DNA from 4 places in the Streptomyces sp. NPDC101151 genome. Region 3 is predicted to be linked to each of the others. Evidence: riboswitches for the same ligand, from Rfam matches in the RefSeq annotation. Region 3 holds a riboswitch; each other region holds the start of a gene.
The links. Region 3 has a riboswitch for cyclic di-AMP ahead of ACIRU3_RS28135 (C40 family peptidase). Riboswitches for the same ligand answer to the same signal wherever they lie in the genome.
Positions count from the first base shown of each region.

Region 1: linked by a shared signal. The riboswitch ahead of ACIRU3_RS13160 (M23 family metallopeptidase) and the one ahead of ACIRU3_RS28135 (C40 family peptidase) in region 3 are both predicted to bind cyclic di-AMP.
Region 2: linked by a shared signal. The riboswitch ahead of ACIRU3_RS02250 (transglycosylase SLT domain-containing protein) and the one ahead of ACIRU3_RS28135 (C40 family peptidase) in region 3 are both predicted to bind cyclic di-AMP.
Region 4: linked by a shared signal. The riboswitch ahead of ACIRU3_RS08630 (M23 family metallopeptidase) and the one ahead of ACIRU3_RS28135 (C40 family peptidase) in region 3 are both predicted to bind cyclic di-AMP.

Region 1 covers NZ_JBIWPP010000005.1:468,147-471,165, forward strand. The annotation lists gene ACIRU3_RS13150 (dihydrofolate reductase family protein) at 1-959, shown strand, start outside; tRNA gene ACIRU3_RS13155 (tRNA-Met) at 1,026-1,099, shown strand; cyclic di-AMP (ydaO/yuaA leader) riboswitch at 1,417-1,586, shown strand; gene ACIRU3_RS13160 (M23 family metallopeptidase) at 1,594-2,652, shown strand; gene ACIRU3_RS13165 (PrsW family intramembrane metalloprotease) at 2,797-3,019, opposite strand, start outside.
Region 2 covers NZ_JBIWPP010000001.1:467,871-470,889, reverse strand. The annotation lists gene ACIRU3_RS02255 (HAD family hydrolase) at 1-763, shown strand, start outside; gene ACIRU3_RS02250 (transglycosylase SLT domain-containing protein) at 798-1,286, opposite strand; cyclic di-AMP (ydaO/yuaA leader) riboswitch at 1,292-1,505, opposite strand; gene ACIRU3_RS02245 (polyprenyl synthetase family protein) at 2,005-3,015, shown strand.
Region 3 covers NZ_JBIWPP010000017.1:155,183-158,201, forward strand. The annotation lists gene ACIRU3_RS28125 (LysR family transcriptional regulator) at 1-818, opposite strand, end outside; gene ACIRU3_RS28130 (LysE family translocator) at 902-1,519, shown strand; gene ACIRU3_RS28135 (C40 family peptidase) at 1,527-2,000, opposite strand; cyclic di-AMP (ydaO/yuaA leader) riboswitch at 2,003-2,133, opposite strand; gene ACIRU3_RS28140 (hypothetical protein) at 2,567-2,875, opposite strand; gene ACIRU3_RS28145 (ATP-dependent Clp protease proteolytic subunit) at 2,883-3,019, opposite strand, start outside.
Region 4 covers NZ_JBIWPP010000004.1:49,222-52,240, forward strand. The annotation lists gene ACIRU3_RS08625 (M16 family metallopeptidase) at 1-843, shown strand, start outside; cyclic di-AMP (ydaO/yuaA leader) riboswitch at 1,069-1,232, shown strand; gene ACIRU3_RS08630 (M23 family metallopeptidase) at 1,245-2,000, shown strand; gene ACIRU3_RS08635 (GntR family transcriptional regulator) at 2,199-2,894, shown strand.

The DNA.
Region 1 (3,019 bases), on a different contig from region 3:
CGCGCCTGCTGGTGAACTCTGCCGAGCGCCGCGCGGCCCGCACCGCCGAGGGCAGGCCCGCGTACCCCCTGAAGATCACCGTCACGGCTACCGGCGACCTCGACCCGGCCGCGAACTTCTGGCACACGGGCGGCGAGAAGCTCGTGTACACGACGGACAAGGGCGCCGAACAGGCCACCCGAGCCCTCGGCCGGACCGCCGACGTGGTCTCCCTCGGCCCCGGCCTCGACTGGCGCGCCCTGCTGGAGCATCTGCACGACGTGCGGGGCGTACGGCGTCTGATGGTCGAGGGCGGCGGCACCGTCCACACCCAGCTCCTCCAGCAGGGCCTCGCCGACGAGCTCCAGCTGGTCCTCGCCCCGCTCTTCGTCGGCGACCCGGCCGCCCCGCGCCTGTTCGGCCCGGGGGCGTACCAGGGCGGCCGCCTCCGCCTCACCGAGGCCCGCAGGATCGAGGACGTCGTCCTGATGCGCTACGAGCCCACCGCCCCCGGCACCGGCCCGGCGCCCGCCGCCGCCGACCGCCACTGGCTGCGCACCGCCTGCGAGCTGGCCGCCCTGTGCCCGCCCTCGCGGACGGCCTTCAGTGTCGGCGCGGTGGTGATCGCCGCCGACGGCACGGAGCTGGCGCGCGGCCACTCGCGGGAGGGCGGCGACCCCGTGGTGCACGCGGAGGAGGCGGCCCTCGCGAAGATCGACCCTGCCGACCCGCGCCTTCCCGGCGCCACCGTCTACAGCAGCCTGGAACCCTGCTCCCGCCGAGCCTCCCGCCCTGCCCCCTGTGCCCAGCTGATCCTGCGGGCGGGCGTACGGCGGGTGGTCACGGCCTGGCGCGAGCCGGACACGTTCGTGACGGCGGCCGACGGGACCGGGGTGCTGGTGGACGCGGGCGTGGCGGCCGTCCTGCTGCCCGAGTACGAGGGTCTGGCGAAGGCGCCGAACGCGCACCTGCTGCCCTGAGCGGCAGCTCACGCAGGCGCGTGTGCTTGGGCGTCCCGCGCATGGCGTACACTGGAGTCACAACGACGCGGGGTGGAGCAGCTCGGTAGCTCGCTGGGCTCATAACCCAGAGGTCGCAGGTTCAAATCCTGTCCCCGCTACTGAAAGCCCAGGGCCGGAATCCAGCACATGGATTCCGGCCCTGAGTGTTTTCCCGGACCTGTGCCACCCGCAGGTCCGGACGCCCGTGTCACCCACAGTGAGCGGACGGGAGCCCTCCGCATAACAGTCGAGTCACCCTCAAAACCGCTGTGACTCCTGAACGTCGGCCAACTCGCCCGTTTTCCGCCGGTCCTGGCACGTACGTCCCGCCTGGAAAACGTTAATGATCAAGCCGAACGGCTTGGAATCTGGCTACCGGGTCTATTAACGTTCGATAACGCAGCGCGGTCGTCCCAGCCGTCACAAGAGACGGCTCCGTGCTCACGAGCCGAATCCCGCAAGGGAACCGGGGAACCACCACCTTGGGGTGAATCGCACGGAAGCCGTCGTGAACCGTTCTGGTTCCACGACCGGTTTACGCGCGTAGGAGACCTTCCTGCTCCGAACCCGTCAGCTAACCCGGTAGGCGGAGGAAGGAAAGGAGCACGCCCGCGTGGCGTCCAACCGGCCTGCCCCAGAAGCCCCGTTCGTGCCGAGTCAGCGCGAGACCGAATCCTTCGGCTACTTCGGCGCTCAGCGCACCGAAGAGGGCCCCTGGGAGGAATGGAACCCCACCGAGGAGTCCATACGGCCGGTGCGCGGCCGGCATCGCGTCGCCAAGCAGCGCGGCGGCGGACTCGCCCGCAGCTCCACGGTCCTCGGCGTCGGCGTCATAGCCGCCGTCGGCGCGGGCGGCATGGCCAGCGCCAACACCGGCAAGCCGCCGCTGTCCATCTCCATGCCCGACCTGCCCTCGGTAGGTCACCTGTTCGACGACTCCTCCGACGCGCCCAAGGCCGACGCGGCCTCGCTGAGCAATGTCGGTACGACCTCCGCGGACAGCGACCAGAGCGATTCCGACGCGGGCGAGGCCCTGCGCAACCGGATCATGGCCCAGGCCGAGCAGCAGCAGAGCAAGGCCGACGGCAAGGTCACCGCCGCCGCCGTCGCCGCCGCCGAGAAGCAGACCGCCGACGCGGCCGCCCAGGCGGAGAAGGAAGCCGCCGCCAAGGCCGCCACTGCCAAGGCCGAGGCCGAGGCCGACGCCAAGAAGGCGGCCGCCGAGGCCAAGAAGAAGGCCGAGGCGGAGCGCCTGGCAGAGCTGGCCAAGCAGTACACGCTGCCGACCTCGTCGTACACGATCACCTCGACCTTCGGCCAGGCCGGTTCGATGTGGTCCTCCGGCTACCACACCGGCCTCGACTTCGCCGCGCCCACCGGCACGCTCATCAAGGCCGTCCACAGCGGCAAGATCACCGAGGCGGGCTGGGCCGGCTCCTACGGCTACCGGACCATCCTGACCCTGGACGACGGTACCGAGCTGTGGTTCTGCCACCAGTCCTCGATCAACGTCTCCGTCGGCCAGGAGGTCAGCACCGGCGACGTCATCGGCCGTGTCGGCGCCACCGGCAACGTCACCGGCCCGCACCTCCACCTGGAGGTCCACCCGGGCGGCCAGTCCACCGGCATCGACCCGATGGCGTGGCTGCGCGGCAAGGGCCTCACCCCCTGAGCGGCCGCTGACCCGCTCCTGACCGACCCCTCATCCGGTCCCCGGCAGCCCCGACGACAACCCCCCGACGTCAGGGCTGCCGGTCGTTCTCGCACACCGTTCGCGGAAACCGCACTGACCGCGGGCCCTCCGCAACCGGCCCGGCTACGACCGATACGGGTTGTACGCGGGATACGGCACCGTCGGATACCCGTACGCGGTCCAGTACGGCGTAGGCATCGGCGCCCCGTACAACGGCCGAGCCGGCGCGGCCGTCCTCGCCGCGTGATCGAGCGCCGGCCGGGCCACGTCCCGCCGCCGCCACAGCTCGGCCAGCAACTCCCGCTCCCGTACGACGAAGTCGGCCCCGGCCCGCCCTCGCTGCCCC
Region 2 (3,019 bases), on a different contig from region 3:
GCTGCTGCGTGGCGACGACACCGTCTCCGACCGCTCGCTCGCCGCGCTCGAGCGGGTGGCCCGGGCCGGTGCCCGGCACCTGGTCGTGACGGGCCGCCCGGCCCCCCGGGTGCGGCCCCTGCTGGACGGCCTCGGCTGCACGGGGCTCGCGGTGTGCGGGCAGGGTGCGCAGGTCTACGACGCCGCCGCCGGCCGCCTGCTGTGGTCGGTCCGGCTGGACCGGGAACTGGCCGAGACCGCGCTCGGCAAGATCGAGGCGGAGGTGGGGCAGGTCTACGCGGCCGTCGACCAGGACGGCGTGGACGGGCTCACGCTGATCGAACCTGGGTATCTGATGCCGCACCCGACCCTGCCCGCCGTGCGGGTCGGGCGGCGCGACGACCTGTGGCGCGAGCCCATCAGCAAGGTGCTGCTGCGCCACCACTCGCTGTCCGACGACGAATTGGCGGCGATCGCGCGCTCGGCGGTGGGCTCGCTGGCGACGGTCACGATGTCGGGACCCGGGACCGTGGAGCTCCAGCCGAGCGGTGTCACCAAGGCGACGGGGCTGGCGCTGGCCGCCGAGCACCTGGGGATCGAGGCCGGACAGGCCCTCGCCTTCGGGGACATGCCCAATGACATCCCCATGTTCGACTGGGCCGGACGAGGCGTCGCCATGGCCGACGCCCACCCCGAACTCAAGGCCGTCGCCGATGAGATCACCATGTCGAACGAGGACGACGGCGTCGCCGTCGTCCTCGAAAGACTCTTCCCGACCGACTGACCGGGATATCAGTAGGGCGTGTCGCCGGTGCCGGTCAGTAGGCGCCGAAGACGTTGTCCATCGACCCGTAGCGCGCGGCCGCGTAGTTGCAGGCGGCCGTGATGTTCGCGACCGGGTCGTAGATGTCGAACGACGTTCCGGCCACGTGGTAGGAGTTGAACGTCGGGTCGATGACCTGGAGCAGGCCCTTGGACGGGATGCCCTTGGCGGCGTTGGAGTCCCAGAGGTTGATGGCCTTCGGGTTGCCCGACGACTCGCGGATGATGTTGCGGTAGATGCCGTTGTACGAGCCCGGGATCTTCTTCTCGGCCATGATCGCGAGCGACTCGCGGATCCACCCGTCGAGGTTGTTCGGGTACCCGGCCAGCGTGGTGGACGGCGTGGTGGCCGTGGGGGTGGCCGCGGAGGCGCTGGCAGCGCCGACGAGCGGAAGGGCGAGCACGGTGGCACCGGTGCCGATGGCAGCGAGCTTGCGGACGAGGCGGCCGGTGCGGGCGCGGCGGGACTGAGCGGCAGCAGACATGGGGGAAGTCCTCTCCGTCGCCTGCGAGGTGAGCTGTCGGGTTCGGGCGGGGAGGTGCCCGGCCGTGCCCCTGGGGGGAGGCACGACTTCACCCCTAGCCGTTCCGGTGTGGCGAGTGCTGTCCGGTCCGGCGGCTTACCTGGGTCCCCCGCTCCTGCCGTACGAATGAGTTCGTCGATGGGTTGTGTCAGGCGCGGCAGGATTCGGCGTTCGCCTGACTGGCCCGGAAGCTATGCGAGAGCACATGTCCGAAACAAGTGTCGGATTCGCATAAAGTGCCAGTTGACCTTGATCTTCGGGATATGGGGTGCTTGATCCTTTGCGGTTGCCAACCCTCAACTGGCCGATACGGCAAGGGGGAATCGGGTGCGGTGCGGCAGGCGGGGTCCGGAGGCGCACGTGACCCAACTCACGAAGTGGCGAAGTGTATCAAACTGGACATGAGGGATTTAGGGGATTCGCCGACCGTGGCGCAAAAGGATTACTCCACTCACTACTCAGTTCGCGACAAAACGGGCAAGAAGCTGTTAAGTCAACAGATGTATGCCCTTATCGCATGATCAAAAATATTTCGGCCGTGATCCGATACCGCCCGGGCTGGACCGGTGGGCGCTATCGGTGATCGAAACAGGACCGGATACGCTGACTTGAGTGATGGCAGCGACCTATCGACAAACCGTGTAACCGCCAGCAGACACCTGCAGACAGGAGACCCCTCGTGACCGTCGTCGGGCCGTTCGGGCTGAGCGTGCGGGACCAGGCTCTGGAGGCCGATGTCCAGGCCGGATTGGCGGCTGTCGAGGAAGGCTTGCTCGAAGCCACCAAGAGCGAGGTCCCGTTCATCACGGAGGCCGCGCAGCACCTCGTACGGGCCGGTGGGAAGCGGTTCCGGCCGCTGCTCGTGATGCTCGCGGCACAGTTCGGCGATCCGTACGCGCCGGGCGTCGTACCGTCGGCCGTCGTCGTGGAGCTGACCCACCTGGCCACGCTCTACCACGACGACGTCATGGACGAGGCGTCCGTGCGACGCGGTGTGGACAGTGCCAACACGCGCTGGGGCAACTCGGTCGCGGTCCTCACCGGCGACTTCCTCTTCGCCCGCGCCTCCCAGATCCTCGCCGACCTCGGTCCCGAGGCGGTCCGGGTGCAGGCCCTCGCGTTCGAACGACTCGTCACCGGGCAGATCCTGGAGACCGCGGGCCCCTCGGACGGTCGCGATCCGGTCGAGCACTATCTGGACGTGCTCGGCGGCAAGACGGGCTCCCTGGTGGCCGTGTCGTGCCGGTTCGGCGCGATGATGTCCGGCGCCGACGAGACCGTCGTCGACGTGCTCACCCAGTACGGCGAGCGGCTCGGTGTCGCCTTCCAGCTCGCGGACGACGTCCTGGACATCGCCTCCGACTCGCGCGAGTCCGGCAAGACCCCGGGGACCGACCTGCGCGAGGGCGTCCCGACGCTCCCCGTGCTCCGGCTGCGAGAGCGGGCAGCCCGCCTCGGCCTGCCGGAGGACATCGCACTGTGCGAGCTGCTGGACTCCGACCTCAGCGACGATGCCCGGCACGCCGAGGCGCTGACCGCGCTCCGCGTGCACCCCGCCCTTGAGCAGGCCCGCCGCGACACCGTGCGGTACGTGGAGGAGGCGCGGTCCGCGCTGGCCCCGCTGCCGGAGTGCGACGCCAAGGCGTCGCTGATCGAGCTGTGCGACGCGGTGGTGCATCGGGCGGGTTGATCCT
Region 3 (3,019 bases):
GTGCGGCTCAGCCGTCCCGCCTCCATCGGCCGTACCCCGACCGGAGTGACCGCGGTCCGCGCCACCATCTCCGGTACGACGGCCACCCCCAGCCCGGCACTGACCAGTGCGCACACGACGGCGTACCCCGGGGTCGGCACCAGCAGCGCCGCGGTGGCACCCGCCGCGGCGAGCAGCGCCTCCACCTCCCGCCGGGCCGGATGATGCGGGGCCATGCTGATCAGCGGCTGCCCGGCCAGCTGCTCCAACGACAGCCGGGACGGGACGCTGCTCAGCGCATGGCCCGGGGCCGTCACCAGCACCAGCTCCTCCACGAGGACCGGCTCCAGACCCACCGAGGCCGGCACGGGAGCGGCCTCACCCGGGTGGTAGGCGTGGGTCAGCGCCAGGTCCACCTCACCGGCCGCCACCGCCGCGACCCCGGCAGGCGGGTCGTAGTCGGCGACCGACAGCCGGACATCGGGATGCGCCCGGCGGAACGCGCTCAGCGCCGGCGGCAGCAGATGGACGCCCGCGGTCGGGAACGTGCCGAGCCGCAGCACCCCGCCCGACAGGCCCGTCAGCCGAGCCAGTTCGTGCCGGGCCTGCTCCAGCTCGTCCAGCACCCGGCGGGCCCGCGCCACCAGCAGTTCGCCCGCCTCGGTCAGCCGGGCCCCGCGGTGATGCCGTACCAGCAGCGCCGTGCCCGCCTCCCGCTCCAGCTTGGCCAGTTGCTGGGAGAGGGCGGGCGGTGTGTAGCCGAGCCGGTCGGCGGCCCGGGTGATGGAGCCCGCCTCCGCCACGGCGACGAGTGCGGCCAGCCTGGTGGGGTCGTACATGGTGGCAGCCTAAAGCACTGCTTAAGGCAGACCATGCCCATTCGAAATACCTGTTGAAGGCAGTCTCCGTGCACGCTGGCCGTATGGACGGACAGCTCATCGCCTTCACCGCGATCGCCGCCGGTCTGGTCGCCATGCCGGGCGCCGACTTCACGGTGGTCGTACGCAACGCCCTGGTCTCCCGCCGGGCCGGCGCGGTCTGCGGGCTCGGGATCGCGGGCGGCCTCCTGGTGCACACCACACTGGCGGTGGCCGGAGTCGCGGCCGTGCTGGTCGCCGTCCCGGCGCTCTTCCGCGCGCTGCAGTTGCTGGGCGGTGCCTATGTGTTGCAGCTCGGTGTGCGGACCCTCTGGTCGCTGCGGCAGCCCGCAACCGGCTCCGCCGAGACGGTGCGGTCGGCCGCGCACCCGCTCCGGCAGGGCTTCGTCACCAACGTCCTCAACCCGAAGGCCTCGCTGACGTTCCTGAGCCTGCTGCCCCAGTTCGTGCCGGCGGGCGGCTCCGCCCTGCCCAGGACGCTGCTGCTCGCGCTGATCGTCTGTGTGCTGGCGCTGGTGTGGTTCCAGGCGGTGGCCCTGTTGGTGGACCGGCTCGGCAGGTGGCTGCGCCGTCCCCGGGCCGCCCGCATGCTGCAGGCCGGCACCGGGGTGGCGCTGACGGCTCTCGGAGCGGCTCTGCTGCTGGAGCCGCTCCTGAGCTGACTCCGGATCAGCTGACCCGGCCGTACCAGACGGTCCTGGTCCAGATCTTCTCCAGCCGCACCACGGCTCCGGTCCGCGGGGCGTGCCAGATCTTTCCCTTACCGGCGTAGATGCCGACGTGGTAGACGCTGGAACCCGAGTGGAAGAACACCAGGTCGCCGGCCTTGCGGCTCCTGGCCGAGATGTGGTGCGTCTTGTTGTACTGCTGGGCTGCCGTACGCGGCAGCTTCTTGCCCGCCTTCTTGAACGAGTAGAGCGTCAGCCCCGAGCAGTCGAACCTGCGCGGCCCGGTGGCTCCCCACGCGTACGGGGCGCCCTTCTTGGAGGCCGCGATCTGGAGTGCCTTGGTCCCTATGGTGGCGGCCGAGGCCTCGGTGGCAAGGCCCGGGACCGCGATCGAGCCGCCCACGGCGGCGAGGGTGAGTGCCGAGGCCGTACCGGCCCGGGCCATCATCGACGGGACACGATTGAGCGCAGTCATGCGCAACCCTTCGTCAGCCGCCTGTGAAGGATGACCTGTCGGATTCGGGCTGGCGAAGTTGCCCGGCCGCGTTGCCGCGGCTTCACCCCAAGGGCTGCTCGGCACGACCGTCCGTCTGCGACGAACGTTCGTCCCGGCGACCCGTCTTGCTCGGGTCCTCCACTCCTGCCGATCCACTCCTGTCGACCGGTCATCCGGGCGGCGGCAGGACTCGGCGTCCGCCCGGATCGCCCCGCCGCTGTGGCGGGGGCTTGTCGTCAGTCAGGGATCTTCACTCACAGCAGTCGGAAAATCCCAACGGAATCGGGAGTTTGTGGTGTTACTCACCACTCACCCGTTCGGGTGGACACTGCTCTGTTCGAGTTGCCGTCAGATCCCGTACGTAGCCCCGGACCTGGGGCGGAGCACTTCCGCGCGGGCCCGGAACCCGCACGCTGCGCAAGTCGGGAAGCCCGGAAAAAAATCCGAAGATACGCCGGCCGGGGGTACACCGTTCGGGCCGTTTCAACTCCGGCCCGGACGGGGTGTCGACACCTGGCTCCCGCCGGGCCGGACGCGCGTCCGGGTCAGCCGACGCAGTCCGGCGGGAGCGCGACGCGAGCGGTACGGCGCTCGCCGTCCAGCACCCGCAGAGCCTGTGCGAGCGTGTCCCCGTGCAGCTCCGTCTCGCCCCGCTGGTGCATCAGAGCGAGCGCGTCGCGCAGTTCGGCCGCCTTGCGCACCAGGGCCTGCGCCGCGCGCAGCCCGCGATAGGTGTCCCCGTACTGCGCCGGGTTGATCCGGCCCAGCAGGTCGACCGTCTCCAGATAGCGATCGATCAACTCGCCCTCGGCGCGCGTCAGTGCGGGCAGCGGCGGCAGCTCCGGTGGCAGCATCTGCGGCTCAGCCCGCGTGCCCGGTGCCGTGGGCGGTCCTGCGGCTCGGGACGACGGCATCCACCAGGCCGTAGGCCAGTGCGCCCGGCGCGTCCAGCACCAGGTCCCGCTCCAGGTCCTGGTGGACCTGCTCCGCGGTGCGCC
Region 4 (3,019 bases), on a different contig from region 3:
GGCACCGAGGACACCGTCGAGAAGATCGACGCCGCGGCCGTACGCGCCTTCTACGACCGCCATGTGCGGCCCGGCACGGCCACCGCGGTCGTCGTCGGCGACCTCACCGGCACCGACCTGGACGCGCTGCTCGCCGACACCCTGGGCGCCTGGACCGGCACCGCGGGCCGGCCGCGGCCGGTGCCTCCGGTGAGCGCCGACGACACCGGCCGCGTCGTCATCGTCGACCGGCCGGGCGCCGTCCAGACGCAGCTGCTGATCGGCCGGATCGGACCCGACCGGCACGACCGCGTGTGGCCCGCCCAGGTGCTCGGCACCTACTGCCTCGGCGGCACCCTGACCTCCCGCCTCGACCGCGTCCTGCGCGAGGAGAAGGGCTACACCTACGGCGTGCGCGCCTTCGGGCAGGTCCTCCGTTCCGCTCCGGAGGGCACGGGCGCCGCGATGCTCGCCATCAGCGGCTCCGTGGACACCCCGAACACAGGTCCCGCGCTGCAGGACCTGTGGACGGTGCTGCGCACGCTCGCGGCGGAGGGCCTGACCGACGCGGAGCGCGATGTCGCCGTGCAGAACCTGGTCGGCGTGGCGCCGCTGAAGTACGAGACAGCGGCGGCCGTCGCGAGCACGCTGGCGGACCAGGTCGAGCAGCACCTGCCCGACGACTTCCAGGCGACGCTGTATCAGCAGCTCGCCGCCACCGGCACGGTGGAGGCCACCGCGGCGGTCATCAACGCCTTCCCGGTGGACCGTCTGGTGACGGTCCTCGTCGGAGACGCGGCCGAGATCGAGGCGCCGGTCGAGGCGCTCGGTATCGGCGAAGTCACCGTCGTGGCCGCCGAGTAGCGGCCGAGGCGGCAGCACGCGCGCGTAGAGGGGCTCTGGTGGCCGACGGGTCATCAGAGCCCCTTGCCGTGTACGCCCCTTCCTCAGATGTCCGAATTGGGCAGAGGTTGCCTGTCTGACCTGTGGGATGCGCTACAAAAACCCGGATCCGTTTGGGGATCGAAAGTCGGCCCCTTTAGCGTCGTCCGGGTTGTCCGTCAGGCAGTGCGCCGCAGCCGCGGCACCGGACAGTCATCGCCGAGTCCCCGTACGGCGCAAGCCAGGGGAGCCGGGGACCCATCGCAGTCCCTGGGGTGAATCGGACGCCCGCGCGCGAGCGAGGGGGTCCGTAGGAGACCTTCCTGCTCCGAACCCGTCAGCTAACCCGGTAGGCGAGAGGGAAGGAAAGGACCAGCCACTTCATGGCGTTCATGTGCGCCACCGGGAAGCATCGCAAGCCCGGCCGGGTCAAGCGCACCACCGCTCAGGCGGCCGGTATCGCAGCCCTCACCACCACCGGTGTCATCGGCACCCTCGCGGCCACCCCGGCGCTCGCCGCGGACAACTCCGTCGAGGACACCGGCCTCACTCCGGTCATCACCGTGAGCGACTCGGTCGCCGAGCAGATCGACGCGCAGGCCGAGGCCCAGCAGGTGGCCGCCGAGCAGAAGGCGGCCGAGGCGGCCGCGGTCAAGGCGGCCGCCGAACGGGCGAAGGAGATACGCGAGGCCAAGGCGCGCGCCGCCCGGGCGGCCGAGCGAAAGCGACTGAACGCCTTCGTCGCGCCGATCGTGAACTCGTACGTCTCCACGGGCTACAAGACCGGCGGCTCCCTGTGGTCCTCCGGTTCCCACACCGGCATCGACTTCCACGCGGCCAGCGGGACTTCCGTCCACGCGGTCGGCTCCGGCACGGTGGTCTCCACCGGGTGGGGCGGGGCGTACGGCAACCAGATAGTGATCCGGATGGCCGACGGCATGTACACCCAGTACGGCCACCTGTCGTCCATCGGCGTCACCGTGGGCCAGCAGGTCACCCCGGGCCAGCAGATCGGCGTCTCCGGCGCGACCGGCAACGTCACCGGACCGCACCTGCACTTCGAGGCCCGTACGACTCCCGAGTACGGCTCGGACGTCGACCCGATCGCCTACCTCCGCAAGCACGGCGTGAACGTCTGACGCTGCACCGCACGGCATCCCGAAGCCCCGGCTCGCACGCCGGGGCTTTTGCCGTTTTCTGCGGTGCCTGCCGCATCCGCTGTCCAAAAAATATCCTTGGATTCCGGCCCGCCGTCGGAAATTCCGGCTCATTGCAATAGAGTCACGGAACACACGTCCATCGTCGACGTTTCACGGGGATTAAGGCGGAGGTCGGTCATGCGTATTCCGGCGCAATCGGTGTGCACGGCGATCCGGGACGACATCGTCGCCGGTGTCCACGAGCGCGGCGGCCGCCTCACCGAGGAAGTCCTGGCCCGTCGTTACGGCGTCTCGCGCGTCCCCGTCCGCGAGGCGCTGCGCACGCTGGAGGCGGAGGGTTTCGTGGTGACCCGGCGGCACGCGGGCGCGTGCGTGGCCGAGCCGACCGAGCAGGAGGCCGCCGACCTGCTGGAGATGCGCACGCTCCTGGAGCCGCTCGGTGCCTCGCGGGCCGCCCAGCGGCGCACCGAGGCCCATTTGAAGGTGCTGCGCGGTCTGGTCCGGCTGGGCCAGGAGCGGGCCAGGCGGGGCAACAGCGAGGACCTGCGTTCGCTGGGCGGCTGGTTCCACGAGACGCTGGCGCAGGCCTGCGGCAGCCCGTCGCTGACCTCGATGCTGACCCAGCTGCGGCACAAGATCGCCTGGATGTACACGGTGGAGGCCCCGGCGGATCCCGTGGAGTCCTGGGCGGAGCACGGCGCGATCGTGGACGCGGTGGCGCGGGGCGACGGCGACCGCGCGCGGGCGATCACGGCGCATCACACCGAGCGAGCCACGGCCGCGCACCGGCTGCGCCTCGCCTCGGGCGGCGACCGGATCGAGCGTGTGAGGAACTCGCAACATGCCGTAAACATCTCGAGCGTGCGGCATTAACACTGGCGCCGTATACAAAGAGGGGATATTCGGTGGGCGTTTATTTCCGCTGCCCTTTCCCCCGGCGCGCGCCGCGAATTCACCGTCGCGCACTTTTCGTGCGTCTGCGGTAAATCCCCACGGCC